One region of the Kaistia sp. UC242_56 genome, then DNA from elsewhere that is predicted to be linked to it. Evidence: predicted binding sites of a transcription regulator. Region 1 holds the regulator's gene; the other holds the start of a gene.
The links. The regulator PhoB, encoded in region 1, activates phosphate uptake and scavenging genes when phosphate is short. The targets are predictions, from matches to a motif close to TGTCATNNANCTGTCAT.
Positions count from the first base shown of each region.

Region 2: a site for PhoB is predicted at 2,372-2,388, ahead of ACHMWQ_RS11900 (alkaline phosphatase). Genes of this name have one in related genera too.

Region 1 is NZ_JBIOAN010000002.1:902,042-909,857, forward strand. Features, by position in the region: gene pstS (phosphate ABC transporter substrate-binding protein PstS) at 1-834, shown strand, start outside; gene pstC (phosphate ABC transporter permease subunit PstC) at 919-1,911, shown strand; gene pstA (phosphate ABC transporter permease PstA) at 1,923-2,825, shown strand; gene pstB (phosphate ABC transporter ATP-binding protein PstB) at 2,822-3,607, shown strand; gene phoU (phosphate signaling complex protein PhoU) at 3,633-4,349, shown strand; gene phoB (phosphate regulon transcriptional regulator PhoB) at 4,382-5,080, shown strand; gene ACHMWQ_RS06970 (GcrA family cell cycle regulator) at 5,291-5,824, opposite strand; gene ACHMWQ_RS06975 (aspartate aminotransferase family protein) at 6,233-7,465, shown strand; gene argF (ornithine carbamoyltransferase) at 7,540-7,816, shown strand, end outside.
Region 2 is NZ_JBIOAN010000002.1:1,943,306-1,951,121, reverse strand. Features, by position in the region: gene ACHMWQ_RS11905 (hypothetical protein) at 1-251, opposite strand, end outside; gene ACHMWQ_RS11900 (alkaline phosphatase) at 555-2,309, opposite strand; gene ACHMWQ_RS11895 (LysR substrate-binding domain-containing protein) at 2,446-3,354, opposite strand; gene ACHMWQ_RS11890 (aldo/keto reductase family oxidoreductase) at 3,449-4,318, shown strand; gene rpsF (30S ribosomal protein S6) at 4,729-5,223, shown strand; partial or broken gene rpsR (30S ribosomal protein S18) at 5,223-5,482, shown strand; gene ACHMWQ_RS11875 (hypothetical protein) at 5,674-6,618, shown strand; gene rplI (50S ribosomal protein L9) at 6,655-7,218, shown strand; gene ACHMWQ_RS11865 (cyclopropane-fatty-acyl-phospholipid synthase family protein) at 7,443-7,816, shown strand, end outside.

The DNA of each region.
Region 1 (7,816 bases):
GTGACCTTCGGCGCGTCCGATGCGCCGCTGAAGCCGGAAGAGCTGGCCAAGGCCGGCCTGGTCCAGTTCCCGACCGTCATCGGCGGCGTGGTTCCGATCATCAACGTCCCCGGCCTGAAGCCCGGTGAAGTGACCCTCGACGGCCAGACGCTGGCCGACATCTTCCAGGGCAAGATCACCAAGTGGAACGACGAGGCGATCAAGAAGCTCAACGCCAACGTCAACCTGCCGGACATGGCGATCGCCGTCGTGCGCCGCTCGGACGGTTCGGGCACCAGCTTCGTGTTCACGACCTACCTGTCGCAGTCCTCCAAGGCCTGGGCTGACGAAGTCGGCGCCGCTTCGGCCGTCGAATGGCCGGTCGGCCTCGGCGCCAAGGGCAATGAGGGCGTCGCCGCCAATGTCGGCCAGACCCAGGGTTCGATCGGCTACGTCGAGTATGCCTTCGCTGCCCAGAACGGCATGTCCTACACCAAGCTCGTCAATAAGGACGGCCAGATCGTGGCTCCGGAAGCGGCTAACTTCGCCGCCGCCGCCGCCAACGTCGATTGGGCCAATGCTCCGGGCTACTACGTCATCCTGACGAACGAGCCCGGCGCGACCTCCTGGCCGATCACCGCCGCGACCTTCATCCTGGTCCACGCCAAGCCCGACAACGCCGCCGACGTCGCCGAAGCCCTGAAGTTCTTCAGCTGGGCCTACGACAAGGGCGACGCTGCAGCCGAAGAGCTGCACTACATCCCGCTGCCCGACTCGGTCGTCGCCAACATCAAGGCGACCTGGGCCAAGGAAATCCTTGGCGCCGACGGCAAGCCGGTCTTCGCTGCCAACTAGGCTCGATCAGACGGAAAGAGGGGCGCGCTGCCCCTCTTTCTTCCTTCACAATATTGGCTCCCAATGCGGAACCGGGAAAACAACATGGTCGATGCTGCGATGACAGGCGCGATCAGCGCCGGCATGGATAGTGCCAAGCTGAAACGCATGAGACGGTTCAAGGCCGGGGATGCCACCTTCCGGGCGTTGACCCTGAGCGCCGCGCTGATGGTTCTGGTGCTGCTGGGCGGCGTCATCGTCTCGCTGGTGCACGGCTCGATCCCGGCGCTCTCGACCTTCGGCTTCGGCTTCATCACGAGCCAGTCCTGGAATCCCGTCACCGAGAAGTTCGGCGCGCTGGCGCCCATCTACGGTACGGTCATCACCTCCTTCATCGCGCTCCTGATCGCCGTTCCCGTCGGCATCGGCATCGCCATCTTCCTGACCGAGCTGTGCCCGCCCTGGCTGAAGCGTCCGATCGGCGTCGCCATCGAACTGCTCGCCGGCATTCCCTCGATCATCTACGGCATCTGGGGCCTGTTCGTTTTCGCCCCATTCTTCCAGACGACGATCCAGCCCTTCCTGATCGACATCTTCGCGCCGATCCCCGTGCTGAACAATCTCTTCGCCGGCCCGCCCTACGGCATCGGCATCCTGACCGCCGGCTTCATCCTGGCCATCATGGTGCTGCCCTTCATCACCTCGATCACCCGCGACGTGTTCGACACGGTGCCGCCGGTCCTGAAGGAAGCAACCTACGGCCTCGGCTGCACGACCTCGGAAGTCGTGACCAAGGTGGTGCTGCCCTATACCCGCGTCGGCGTCATCGGCGGCGTCATGCTGGGCCTTGGCCGCGCACTCGGCGAAACCATGGCCGTCACCTTCGTGATCGGCAACGCCCACAAGATCTCCGCCTCGATCCTGTCGCCCGGCACGACCATCTCGGCCTCGATCGCCAACGAATTCACGGAAGCCGTCGGCGATCTCTACACCTCGTCGCTGATCGCGCTCGGCCTGATCCTCTTCGTCATCACCTTCATCGTTCTCGCCGCGGCGCGTCTGCTGCTGATGCGCATGAACGTCAAAGCCGGCAATTGAGGCGCCCGATCATGGCAAGCAATCTCGGCACAATCGGCTCCGGCGGCCTTTCCGCCGCCTCGACGCCCGCCGCCCAGGCGATCTACCGCCGCCGCCGTCGCGGCAACAAGATCCTGCTGACGCTCTCCGTCGGCGCCACCATCTTCGGCCTGGCCTGGCTGGTGCTGATCCTCGGCGCGCTGCTCTATCAGGGCTTCAGCGGTCTCTCGCTGGCGGTCTTCACCGAAATGACGCCGCCGCCGGGCTCGGCCGGTGGTCTTCTGAACGCCATAATGGGCAGCCTGGTCATGACCTTCGGCGGCGTGATCATCGGCACGCCGATCGGCATCCTGGCCGGCACCTACATGTCGGAATACGGCCGCAACAACAAGCTGACGATGGTTGTGCGCTTCATCAACGACATCCTGCTGGCGGCGCCTTCGATCGTCATCGGCCTGTTCGTCTATGAGGTGGTCGTCGTCCGGATGGGGCACTTCTCGGCCTTCGCCGGCATGGCGGCGCTCGCCATCCTGGTCATTCCGGTCGTCGTCCGCACGACGGAGGACATGCTCAACCTGGTGCCGAACCAGCTTCGCGAGGCTGCCGCCTCGCTCGGCCTGCCGCGCTCGATCATGATCCGCCACGTCGCCTACAAGGCCGCGATGTCGGGCATCGTCACCGGCGTGCTGCTGGCGATCGCCCGCGTCAGCGGCGAGACCGCCCCGCTGCTCTTCACCGCGCTGAACAACCAGTTCTGGAGCACCAACCTGAACGCGCCGATGTCGTCGCTGCCGGTGACGATCTTCCAGTTCGCCCTGTCGCCCTATCCGGATTGGCAGAAGCTGGCCTGGACCGGTGCCCTGCTCATCACCTTTACCGTGCTGGCGCTCAACATCGTCGCTCGCGCCTTCCTCAGCCCCAAGGCTCAAAAATGACCCAGTCCGCGATGAACACGGCCGGCATGGCCGAGAAGATCTCGATCCGCAATCTGAAGTTCTTCTACGGCGACAACCTCGCGCTGAAGACCATCAACCTGCCGCTGTTCGAGAAGAAGGTCACCGCTTTCATCGGCCCGTCGGGTTGCGGCAAGTCGACCCTGCTGCGCGTGCTGAACCGGATGTACGACCTCTATCCGCGCCAGCGGGCCGAGGGCGAGGTGATCTTCGACGGCAAGAACGTGCTCGACCCCGACCAGGACCGCAACATGCTGCGCGCCCGCGTCGGCATGGTGTTCCAGAAGCCGACGCCATTCCCGATGTCGATCTACGACAACATCGCCTTCGGCATCCGCCTCTATGAAAACATCTCGCGCTCCGAGATGGACGGCCGGGTCGAGGCGGCGCTGACGCGCGGCGCGCTCTGGAACGAGGTCAAGGACAAGCTGCACACCAGCGGTCTCAGCCTCTCCGGCGGCCAGCAGCAGCGCCTCTGCATCGCCCGCACCATCGCGGTGCGGCCGGAAGTCGTGCTGTTCGACGAGCCCTGCTCGGCGCTCGATCCGATCTCGACCGCCAAGATCGAGGAACTGATCGACGAACTGACGACCGACTACACGATCGCCATCGTCACCCACAACATGCAGCAGGCCGCCCGCGTCTCGGACTACACGGCCTTCATGTATCTCGGCGAGCTGATCGAGTTCGACGAGACCACGAAGATCTTCACCGCCCCGAGCGACAAGCGCACGCAGGACTACATCACCGGTCGCTTCGGCTAAGCCGGGCCACGGGTAGGAGCACGACATGTCCGAACACATCGTTTCCAAGTACGACGAAGAACTGAACGACGTCGCCCGCCGCATCGCCGAGATGGGCGGCATGGCCGAGCGTCTCGTCGACGTCGCGGTCGGCGCGCTGATGCGCGTCGATGCCGCGACCGCCCGCACCGTCATCGCGGACGACAAGAAGCTCGACGTGCTGCAGCGCGAATGCGAAGAGCGCGCCATCATGATCATCGCCCGGCGCCAGCCCATGGCGATGGACCTGCGCGAAGTCATCGCCGCGCAGCGTATCGCCAGCGATCTCGAGCGCATCGGCGACCTAGCCAAGAACATCGCCAAGCGCGTCATTGCGCTGGACGGCCACATCCAGTCCAAGCGTTTCAACACCGGCGTCGAGCACATGGCGCAGCTGTCGCTGGCGCAGCTCAAGGACGTGCTGGATTCCTACGCGACCCGCGACGTCGACCAAGCCTACCAGGTCTGGAAGCGCGACGAAGAAATCGACGCCATGTACACGTCGCTCTTCCGCGAGCTGCTGACCTACATGATGGAAGATCCGCGCAACATCACCTTCTGCACGCATCTCCTGTTCTGCGCCAAGAACATCGAGCGCATCGGCGACCATGCGACCAATATCGCCGAGACGGTCTATTATGTCGTCACCGGCCAGGTCCTGGCCGAGGATCGTCCCAAGCAGGACGAATCCAGCACGACCGCCGTCGCGTATGAGAAGAACTGACGCCTGCGTCAGGTTTACTGGGATATCCGTGAATGACGCCACGCGTTATGATCGTTGAGGACGAGGAGGCGCTGAGCCTCCTCCTCCGCTACAACCTCGAAGCCGAGGGCTATGCCGTCGAGGTGGTGCCGCGCGGCGACGACGCCGAGATGCGCCTGCTCGAAACCGTACCCGACCTGCTGCTGCTCGACTGGATGCTGCCGGGCATTTCCGGCATCGAGCTGTGCCGCCGCCTGCGGGCGCGCGACGCCACCCGCACCCTGCCGGTGATCATGCTGACGGCGCGCGGCGAGGAACAGGAACGCATCCGGGGCCTTGCCACCGGCGCCGACGACTATGTCGTCAAGCCGTTCTCCGTGCCGGAACTGATGGCCCGCGTGCGCGCCATCCTGCGCCGCTCGAAGCCGGAGGTAATCGCCTCGTTGCTGCGCGCCGGCGACATCGAGCTCGACCGCGAGACGCATCGCGTCCGCCGCTCCGGCCGCGAGCTGCATCTCGGCCCGACCGAGTTCCGCCTGCTCGAATATCTGATGAAGAGCCCGGGCCGCGTGTTTTCCCGCGAGCAGCTGCTCGACGGCGTCTGGGGCCGCGACGTCTATGTCGACGAGCGCACGGTCGACGTGCATATCGGTCGGCTGCGCAAGGCGGTCAATCGCGGCCGCGTCAAGGACCCGATCCGCACGGTGCGCGGCTCCGGCTACTCCTTCGACGACCAGTTCGCGATGGCGTGAGGCGTTCCCTTGCCTCTCCCGGATGGGAGGGGCGGGGCAGTCTTCCAAAAATTCAGCCCAACCAAAAAGCCGCGTGGCCCTCCACGCGGCTTTTTGCATGCAACGAGCCAGGGCACAAAAAAAGGCCGTGCGCCCCGGGGGAGGCGGCACGGCCAGACTTGCATCGCAGGCCGACGGTGGGAGGACGCCGTCAGCCGCGGCGCGGCGCAATCAGGCGCCGACAGCCTTCTTCTGGCGACGATCATGCACGGGCTGATAGGCAACCCGCGAATGATATTCGCAATAGGGAATGCCGGAATTCGAGCGCTGGCCGCAGAAGTGGAAATCCTCGGTGCTGGGATCGCCGATCGGCCACTTGCAGGTCTGCTCGGTCAGGGTGAGGATCGTCGCGTGCAGGCTGATCGGAACGACGACGTCGTCCGAGCCAACCGCCCTGGGCATGCGCCGCGGCTCGGGTGCGATCTGGCTCATCGGCTTCAGGGCCGTGTTGCCGGCGACGAGTGGCCTGACGGGATTGGGGCGCCCTGTCGTGACCGAGCGTCCGTTGGTGGCAGCCGCGGGCTTGCGGGCGCGAGCGACCGGCGCCGTTGCCGGCTTGGCACGGCCGGAAAGGCTCAGCCGGTGTACCTTGCCGATGACCGCATTGCGCGTTACGCCGCCGAGTTCCGAAGCGATCTGGCTTGCGCTCAAGCCGTCGGTCCAGAGTTTTTTCAGCAACTCAACCCGTTCGTCCGTCCAAGTCATAGCGTGTCCTTGTCGGTCGGAGCGATACCCGGAATCCTGTCGCGGTCGTTCAGCCGGGATGCCGGACGACTGCGGACGCCATACAAGGGTCAGGGGGAGGTACCTGCTCGATATTTCGTGTCTTAACGAAAATTAAGATACTATATGGCGTGACTCGGTGACAAGAGTCGGAGGGATGGGTAGCGGCCGATCGGGCTGTTTTCCCCAACTTGCGACGGATTTCGGATCCATGAGTCCCGTCAATCGCTTAGCCGTCATGACCGCGCGCGAGCGGCGATTTCATTGACACAAATCGTCACGACCGTGATATAAGGGCAACGCATAAAGGTGCTGCCCGGCGCGTTGGCCTCGGGCGGCACCTTTGATTTTTAAGCACCCATTTCCGTGGTTTCATCCGAAGGAGGGGATATGAGCGCCCCCGATACCAGCGTTAAAAAGACCTCGTCCAGCCTCTATGACACCTTTTCGCGTGCGCCGCTCGAGTTCGAGCGAGGCGAGGGGGCCTGGGTCTTTACGCGAGAGGGCGACGCTTATCTCGATTTCTCCGCCGGCATCGCGGTGAACACGCTCGGCCATGCCAATCCGATCCTGGTGCAGGCGCTGACCGAACAGGCCGGCAAGCTCTGGCACACCTCGAACCTGTTCCGGATCCCGGGCCAGGAGAAGCTTGCCGACACGCTGGTCGCCAATACCTTCGCCGACCGGGTCTTCTTCGCCAATTCGGGCGCCGAGGCCAACGAGGCAGCCATCAAGACGGCGCGGCGCTATCATTACGTCAACGGCCAGCCCGACCGGTACCGCATCCTCACCATCGAGGGCGCGTTCCACGGCCGGACCCTGGCGACGCTCGCCGCCGGCGGGCAGCAGAAATATCTCGACGGCTTCGGCCCGAAGGCGGACGGCTTCGACCAGGTGCCGTTCGGCGACATGGCGGCGATCAAGGCCGCGGTGACGCCGGCGACCGCCGCCATCATGATCGAGCCGATCCAGGGCGAGGGCGGCGTGCGCGCCTTCCCGAACGCCTTCCTGCGCGAGCTCCGGGCGCTTTGCGACGCCGAGGGCATGCTGCTGATCATGGACGAGGTCCAGACCGGCATCGGCCGCACCGGCAAGCTGTTCGCCTATGAATGGACCGGCATCGCGCCCGACATCCTGACGGCGGCCAAGGGCATTGGCGGCGGCTTCCCGCTCGGCGCCTGCCTCGCCACCAACGAGGCGGCCAAGGGCATGACTCCCGGCACGCATGGCACCACCTTCGGCGGCAATCCGCTGGCGATGGCGGTGGGCAATGCCGTGCTCGACGTCGTGCTCGGCGATGGCTTCCTCGAGCATGTGCGCGAGACCGCGCGCTATCTGACCCAGCGCCTTGGCGGGCTGATGGACAGCCATCCCGGCGTCATCGACGACATTCGCGGCGAGGGCCTGCTGATCGGCCTCCACGCGCTGAAGCCGGTGCCCGAAGTGGTGGCGGCGCTGCGCGAGCAGAAGATGCTGGCCGCCGGCGCGGGCGACAATGTCCTGCGATTGCTGCCGCCGCTCAACATCGGCAAGGCAGAAGTCGACGCGGCGATCGACAAGCTCGACGCCGCCTTTTCCGCAATCGAAGCCGAGGCTGCGCAAGCGGCACGGCAATCCGCCTGAGCGGACAGGACAGACCTATGGTTCGGCATTTTCTCGACCTGACGGATTTCGATTCCGCCACTCTTAGACAGATCATGGAAGGCGCCAAGCGCATCAAGTCGGTGCGCAATGGCGCGCGTGATGGCGTCGGCCCGCTGGCCGGCAAGGTGCTGGCGCTGGTGTTCGAGCAGCCCTCGACCCGCACGCGCGTCTCCTTCGATGTCGGCATGCGCGAGCTCGGCGGCCAGACGCTGATGCTGACCGGCGCCGAGATGCAGCTTGGCCGCGGCGAGACCATCGCCGACACGGCGCGGGTCATGTCGCGCTATGTCGACGGCATCATGATCCGCATCCTCGACCACGACTCGCTGA
Region 2 (7,816 bases), 1.0 Mb from region 1:
GTCAGAACGAAGAACGCCGCCTCGGCCTTGAGCGGCGGCGCCATGAAGCCGCGCATGGTCACGGTCTGCCCGGCCAGTTGCTTGACCTTGTCGGAGAAGGTCAGCCCGAGGACGCCGACGGAGCCATAGAGTTCGTCAAAGGTCAGCGTCGGCGCGGCGGCAAGCGCGGGCGGTGCGATCCCGGAGGCCGTCGCCAGGGCGGTGAACCCGCCCAGCAGCGCGTCGCGCCGCGAAATACGAACCAGCGTCATGGTTTTTCCTATCGGGTGCAGAGACCTTCGCTCACCTCTCCCTGAGGTGTTGGCGCAACATCATTGAAGCGTCACGCTCTTGGGACCCTCGGTCGTCATCCCGGGGGAGGCCGGGATCCAGACACACCGATGTGGCGAAGTCTGGCTTCCCCTTGATAGGCCGGTGTGCATGGGCCCCGGCCTTCGCCGGGGCGACGAAGCCACAAGCGAAAGGGATAGGCCACTAAAAGCAGCCCAGGCCTCAACAAAGCGGCTCCGGGCGCCTGCGCCCGAAGCCTGAGTATGCAGCCAGAGGCCGCCGGATCACTTCTTGGCGGGGGCGAGGGCCAGCGCGTCGACGATCACGCGGTATACGTCGCTCTGTTCCATGTAGCCCTTGAAGCCTTCCGAGCCGGGGCCGGTCGACTGCAGAACGACGTCGTCGACGGCATGGACGCCCGAGTCACCTTCGCGGGGGATGTTGCCCTGGACGAAGACGGCGCCGGGAACGTCCTTGTAGGCTTCGTTGGCGACATATTCCTTCTTCTCGTTCTGCACGGCCGGGACGAACGGGCCGTCGAGCTTCGGGCGGAAGGTCTCGTAGTGGTCGGGGCCGTTGTTGGCGGCGATGAACAGGCGACGGCTGACGTCGATCTTGTCCGGGTAGCCGTCCTTGTCCGCGTCCGTGTAGTTGGGGAAGCCGGCATCGGCATAGGTGCCGACCTTTTCGCGCATCTCCGGGCCGGCCTTGTCGTCATCGACCGTGCCGATGATCGAGACGCCGTGGGTGTGGTCGCCCGTGACGACGATCAGCGTGTCTGGGTTCTTCTCGGCGAAGGCGCGGGCCGCGGCGACCGCCTTGTCGAATTCGATGGTCTCGACGACGGCGCGATCCCAGTCGAGCGGATGGGACATCTTGTCGATGTTGGCGGCCTCGACCATCAGGAAGAAGCCCTCGGGGTTCTTCGAAAGCTGCGCGAGCGCTGCTTCCGTCATCTCGACCAGGCCCGGCTGGTTCGGGAACTTGCCGACCGTGCCCTTCTTCAGGAAGTTGCGGTCGAGCAGCGTGTCCATATTGCCGGTGTGGAACAGGCCGAGGATCTTGCCGGTATTGGTGCCGGCGGCCTTTTCCAGTTCCGCCTTGTCGGTGGCCAGCGTGTAGCCGGCGTCCTGGAACTGCTTGATGTAGTCCTTGTCGTCCTTGCGCTTGGAGCCGGGCGTCTCCTTGCCGAGGAAATAGGCCGAGCCGCCGCCGAGCACGACGTCCGGCTGCACGTCGAACATCATGCCGGTAATCTCGGCCTTGTCCGCGCGCTTGCGGGTGTGAGCGACGACGGCGGCCGGGGTCGCGTCCTGCAGTTCCGACGTGGTGACAATGCCGATCGACTTCTTGGTCTGGCGACGCAGCGCCTCGCCCAGGGTCTCGACCTTCGGGTCATCCAGCGAAGCCGGCGTGCGGTCGGCATAGACGCCGAGCGCGTTCACGGCTGTCTTGTGGCCTGTCATGTAGGCCGACATCGTATTGGCGCTGTCGGTGGCGATGGCTTCCGTCGACGATGTGCCGATGAAGGCCATGTGGTCGAGGTCGTCCATGGCGAGGCGGCCATCGGCCTTGCCCTCGGTCATGCCCTTGGACATGATTCGCGCTGCGGTCCGATGTGCGACGGAGAGGCCGTCGCCGAGCAGGAAGATGACGTTCTTGGCCTTGGGCTGCTCGGCCGTGCCGTAGACGACCCAGGAGACGGACTTGGTCTCGCCGCCAGCGGTGGCCTCGACCTTGTAGTCGCCGGGCGTGGCGAGCACGAGCTTGCGCAGCGTCAGCGCCGAGCCGAGCTTCTTGTCGTCCTTGCCGAGTTCCGTCTCGGTGAAGGTCGCTTCCTGGCCGAAGACCGTCTTGTAGTCCTGGCCGTTGACCGTGACCTTGATGTCTTCGGGCTTTACGGTCTCGTTGAACTCGACCTTGAAGTCGAACGGCGAGCCGGCGAGAATCGTGGCGCGGTCCAGCGGATAGACCGTGGTCGCCTGTGCCGTGCCGGCGAGCATGGTCGTCGCAGCCAGCGTGAACAGCAATGTGCGCATCGGGAGCCTCTTCGAAATGGGGGGCCGCGCAGCGGCCTACGGACCGGGCCTAAAAGCTGCGCATGACACCCATGTGAAAGCGCCCGACGAAAGCGCGCGAAATGACAAGCCGGCGTGGAAATAACGGCGGAGCGCGTCAGGGATGCGGCGGCCGATCCCGGATGAAATCGACGAAGGCGCGCAGCGGCGCCGGGACGAGGCGACGGCCCGGATAATAGAGAAACGGCCCGGAGAAGTGCTGCCACCAGGGCTCGAGCACCGGCTCCAACGCGCCGCTTCGAAGATACGGCCGCAACCAGTCCTCGAACAGATAGAGGATGCCGGTGCCGGCCAGCGCGGCGTCGACGGCGAGGTCGGTGGCAGGCCCCGCCTGCACGATCAGCGGGCCCGTCGGCTCGACGCGGACGATCTCGCCATCGCGCTCGAATTCCCAGGCCGCCATCGATCCGCTGGAAAAGCGGCCGCGGATGCAGTCGTGCTCCAGCAAATCGCGCGGATGTTCCGGCCGGCCACGACGATCGAGATAGGCGGGCGCCGCTGCGGTCGCGAAGCGCTGGACGCGCGGCCCGATCGGCAAGGCGATCATGTCCTGCTCCAGCCGCTCGTCATAGCGGATGCCGGCGTCGCAGCCGGCGGCAAGCACGTCGACGAAGCTGTCCTCGGCGATGATCTCGAGGCGGATTTCAGGATAGACCGCCAGGAAGGCCGGGACGATATCCGGCAGCACCAGCCGCACGGCACTGACCGGCACGTTCAGTCGCAGGACCCCGGCCGGCCGGTCGCGATAGCCATTGACCACGTCGAGGGCCGCCTGGACCTCGGCCAATGCCGGCGCCAGCCGCTCCAGTAGCCCCCTGCCCGCCTCGGTCAGCTGGACGCTGCGCGTCGTCCGGTTGAACAGGCGAACGCCGAGTTGCGCCTCCAGCCGCCGCACCGCCTCGCTCAGCGCCGAGGCGCTACCGCCGGTAAGCCGTGCGCCATCGCGAAATCCCTTGGCGCGGGCCACCGCCACGAATGCATTGAGATCACTCAGTTCCGCCGTCATTGTTCGCCAATCCGCACAAGCCGTCCGGATTGTATCGGATTATCGGAAACGCGGGCAGCCTCTATCTGTGGGTCACCGAAAACGGAGACAGACGATGTCCAAAATCGACGCGGCCGGCACCCACAAGCTCGGCAACCGCACTGTGAAGCGGCTTGGCTATGGGGCGATGCAACTCGCAGGGCCCGGCGTGTTCGGGCCACCCAAAGACCATACGGCAGCCCTCGCCGTGCTGCGCGAGGCGCTGGCGCAAGGCGTCGACCATATCGACACCAGCGACTTCTACGGCCCGCACGTCACCAACCAGCTGATCCGCGAGGCGCTGCATCCCTATTCCGACGACCTGACCATCGTCACCAAGATCGGCGCGCGACGCGGCGCTGACAAGTCCTGGATCCCCGCCTATGAGCCGGCGGAACTGACGGCGGCAGTTCACGACAACCTCCGCAATCTCGGCCTCGACGCGCTCGACGTTGTGAACCTTCGCATCATGTTCGATACGCATGGCCCGGCCGAAGGATCGATCGAGGCGCCGCTCGCGGTGCTGGCGGAGCTTCAGCGACAGGGGCTGGTGCGTCATATCGGCCTCAGCAATGTCACCCCGGCGCAGATCGCCGAGGGCCGGCGAATGGTCGAGATCGTCTGCGTGCAGAACCAGTATAATCTCGCCCATCGCGGTGATGACGCGCTGATCGACGATCTCGCCCGCGACGGCATCGCCTATGTGCCGTTCTTCCCGCTCGGCGGCTTCAGTCCGCTGCAATCCTCGACACTGAACGACGTCGCGACGCGCCTGGGCGCCACGCCGATGCAGGTGGCGCTGGCCTGGCTGCTGCGCCGTTCGCCGAACATTTTGCTCATTCCCGGCACCGCTTCGGTGGCGCATCTCCGGGAAAACCTCGCCGTCGCCGACCTGGTTTTGCCAGATGATGCTTTGGCAGAGCTGGACGCTATCGGGGCGAAGTAAGCCCTCACCCCTGCCCTCTCCCGTGCCGGGAGAGGGAGTCCCGCGGTGCCCTTCGCAAGGCTGGGAACCGAGGACCTGCGCGGGCCCGAAGGCCCTCGCCCGCTTGCGGGAGAGGGTTGGGTGAGGGTCTTGCTTTCGGTCCAGGCTTGCTCGAACATCCGCTGCGACGGGATCGAAACCTCCCGCAAGCTAGGCCGTGTGCGCCGCTGCGCCTTGCCTTCCCGGTCATTCCCGTATATGCACCGCCCGTCGTATCGACACCCGGCCGGGGGTTGAACGGAAGGCGGCGCGAGCCGTAGGGATCACAAGATCCCGTCTTCCCGTGTTCCCGCTCTCGAAGTTGTACCGATCAGCCTTTCTCGAAGGCTTCGGTGAGGCTTGGCGCCGGGCAATGAAAAGGAAGGGCAATCATGCCGCTTTATGAGCACGTATTTCTGTCGCGACAGGACGTGTCCGCACAGCAGGTCGAAGCACTTACCGAGCAGTTCAAGGGCCTCATCGAGGCCAATGGCGGCACGGTCAGCAAGATCGAGCAGTGGGGCCTGAAGTCTGTTGCGTTCCGCATTCGCAAGAATCGCAAGGCGCACTACACGCTGATCAACATCGACGCACCGGCGGCCGCCATGGCCGAGCTGGAGCGTCAGCAGCGCATGAACGAAGACGTCCTCCGCATCCTGACCCTCAAGGTCGAGGCGCATGAGGAAGGCCAGTCTGCCATGCTGCAGAAGCGCGATCGTGACGATGGCGACCGTGGCGGCCGCTTCGGCGACCGTGGCGACCGTCCGCGTGGCGGCTTCGGTGGTGGCGGCGGCGGCTTCCGTGGCGACCGTGAAGGCGGCGCCGGCGGCGGTTTCCGTGGCGAGCGCCGTCCGCGCTCGGATGAGTCTGAAGGAGCGGCTGAATAATGGCTGACATCGGCACCACCAGCACCTCCAGCGGCCAGCGCCGCCCGTTCTTCCGTCGTCGGAAGACCTGCCGTTCTCCGGCGCCAACGCGCCGAAGATCGACTACAAGGACATCCGTCTCCTGCAGCGCTACATTTCCGAGCGCGGCAAGATCGTTCCGTCCCGCATCACGGCGGTCTCCGCCAAGAAGCAGCGCGAGCTCGCCCAGGCGATCAAGCGCGCCCGCTTCCTCGGCCTGATCCCCTACGTGATCAAGTAAGACTCCGATCGCCGGAAACTCCGGTTTCCCTCGGCGATCGCTGACTTCGCCGGACCGACGCCTGCCGCCGGTCCGGCACAGCCCCTCGGGCAAGATTTCCAGTGCCTCCCTGAGGCAAGACTTGGTTGGGGTATGGCCGGGCTTCCCGTGACCTGCCTCTAACCGCTCTCGAAGCGGGACAGCGAGATAACATGTCGATGCGGAATATCCTGATTGGCTTTGGAGCCGGAATGGCGGCAGCGCTGCTGTTTGCCGGGCTCGTCAGCGGGACCGCCCTCGCCTTCCCCCTCTTCATCCTGTCCCCGCTGCCGATCGCCATCGCCGCGCTCGGATTCGGCACGCTTTCCGGCGCTGCCGCGGCCGCCGTCGCTTCGGCGCTGATCGGCTTCGCCATCGGCCATCTCGCCGGCGGGCTCTATTTTATCCTCTTCGCCGCCCCCGTCGCCTGGGCAGCCCATCTCGTCGGCCTGTCGCGGCCGGACGAAACCGCGCCCGGCGAGCGGCAGTGGTTTCCCCTCGACGTCGTGCTGATGCGCGTGTCGCTCGCCGTCGCGGCGGCCGTCGTCGTCACCGGCTTCCTGCTGGGCTACGACCCCGAGGCGCTGATCACGCAGACGCTGGCCGTGCTGAAGAGCTGGCTGGCGCAATCGGAAGGCATGACGCCGACCGATGCCGAGATGGAGCCACTGGTCCGCTTCAACATCGGGCTGATGCCGTTCACCTCGGCCAGCCTCATGCTCGGCATCCTCGTGCTCGCCACCTGGCTCGGCGCCCGGATCGCCAAGATGTCGGGCCTGCTGACGCGCGAATGGACGCCGCTGTGGACGGTCGTGCTGCCGCAGCCGGCGGCCCTGTTCTTCGGCCTCGCCTTCGTCGTCAGCCTGCTGCCGGGCGTACCGGGCCAGATCGCCGGCGCCGTCGCCGGCGCCATGGGCTTCGCCTTCGCGCTGACCGGATTTGGTCTGCTGCATGCGGTGCTTCTCGGCAAGGCGGCGCGGCCGTTGCTGCTTTTCCTGGTCTATGCCGTCAGCTTCATCTTCCTGCTGCCGCTCGGCATCATGGCCGTGATCGGACTTGCCGACACGGCCCTTCAATTCCGGGCCCGCCGCTTCGCGGCACGGCCCGGCATCTCGTAAGTCATTGATAGAATTATAGAACGAAGGAGTCATACCATGGACGTTATTCTGCTGGAGCGCGTCGCTAAGCTCGGCCAGATGGGCGAAGTCGTACACGTCAAGGACGGCTACGCCCGTAACTTCCTGCTGCCGCAGGGCAAGGCGCTGCGCGCCAACGAAGCCAACAAGAAGCGCTTCGAGGCCGAGAAGGTTCACCTCGAGGCCCGCAACCTCGAGCGCAAGTCCGACGCCGAGAAGGTCGCCGAGGCCCTCAACGGCCAGTCCTTCATCGTCGTTCGCCAGGCCGGCGAGACCGGCCAGCTGTACGGTTCGGTTTCGAGCCGCGACGTTGCCGAACTCGTCACCGAGGCCGGCTTCTCGGTCGGCCGCAGCCAGGTCGTGCTCGAAGTTCCGATCAAGACCATCGGCCTGCACGACGTCGTGGTCGCATTGCATCCGGAAGTGGAAGCAACCGTCACGATCAACGTCGCCCGCAGCGTCGACGAAGCCGCCCGCCAGTCGAAGGGTGAAGACCTCTCGGCCGTCCAGGACGACTTCGAGCTCGAGCCGCTTCCGGAAGGCGAAGGCTTCGCCGGCGTCGACGACGAAGAAGAGATCTGATCGGGTCCCTTCACCTGAAGGGAGCCTTATTTTCGAGAGAGCGCCGCGGTTTCCGCGGCGCTCTTTTCGTTTGGAAGTCGCTACGTAATCGGCTTAACGCGTACCCGCTTGAAATTGCGGCGAAATCGGGGCTACCATCGCTTCGACGGCCGGATGTCGCCGACCGCCTTGTCGCAACCTGCCTTGGTAAACCAAGACATTCAGGAGGGGGGCAGCGGATCACCATGAACCGGTTGCTCATCAACTATCTGTCAGGCGTCCTGAAGCGTGGATCGCTTGAAATCATCGACGCCAAGGGAAGGCTCCACCGCTTCGGCGATGGCAGCGGCGTTCCAGTCCGCGTCCGCTTCACCTCGGCGGCGGCCGAGCGGGCGGTCATCATGAACCCCGAGCTGAAGCTCGGCGAAACCTTCATGGATGGCGGCTTCGTGGTCGAGCAGGGCTCGATCTACGATTTCCTGGAAGTGGTCCTGCAGAACACCGGTGGCGGCGGCCGCTCCTGGTGGATGCGCGCGGTGTACCGGCTGCGTGTCTGGACCCGGCGCTTCCGGCAGTGGAACACACCGTTCCGCGCGCGCCAGAACGTCGCCCACCACTA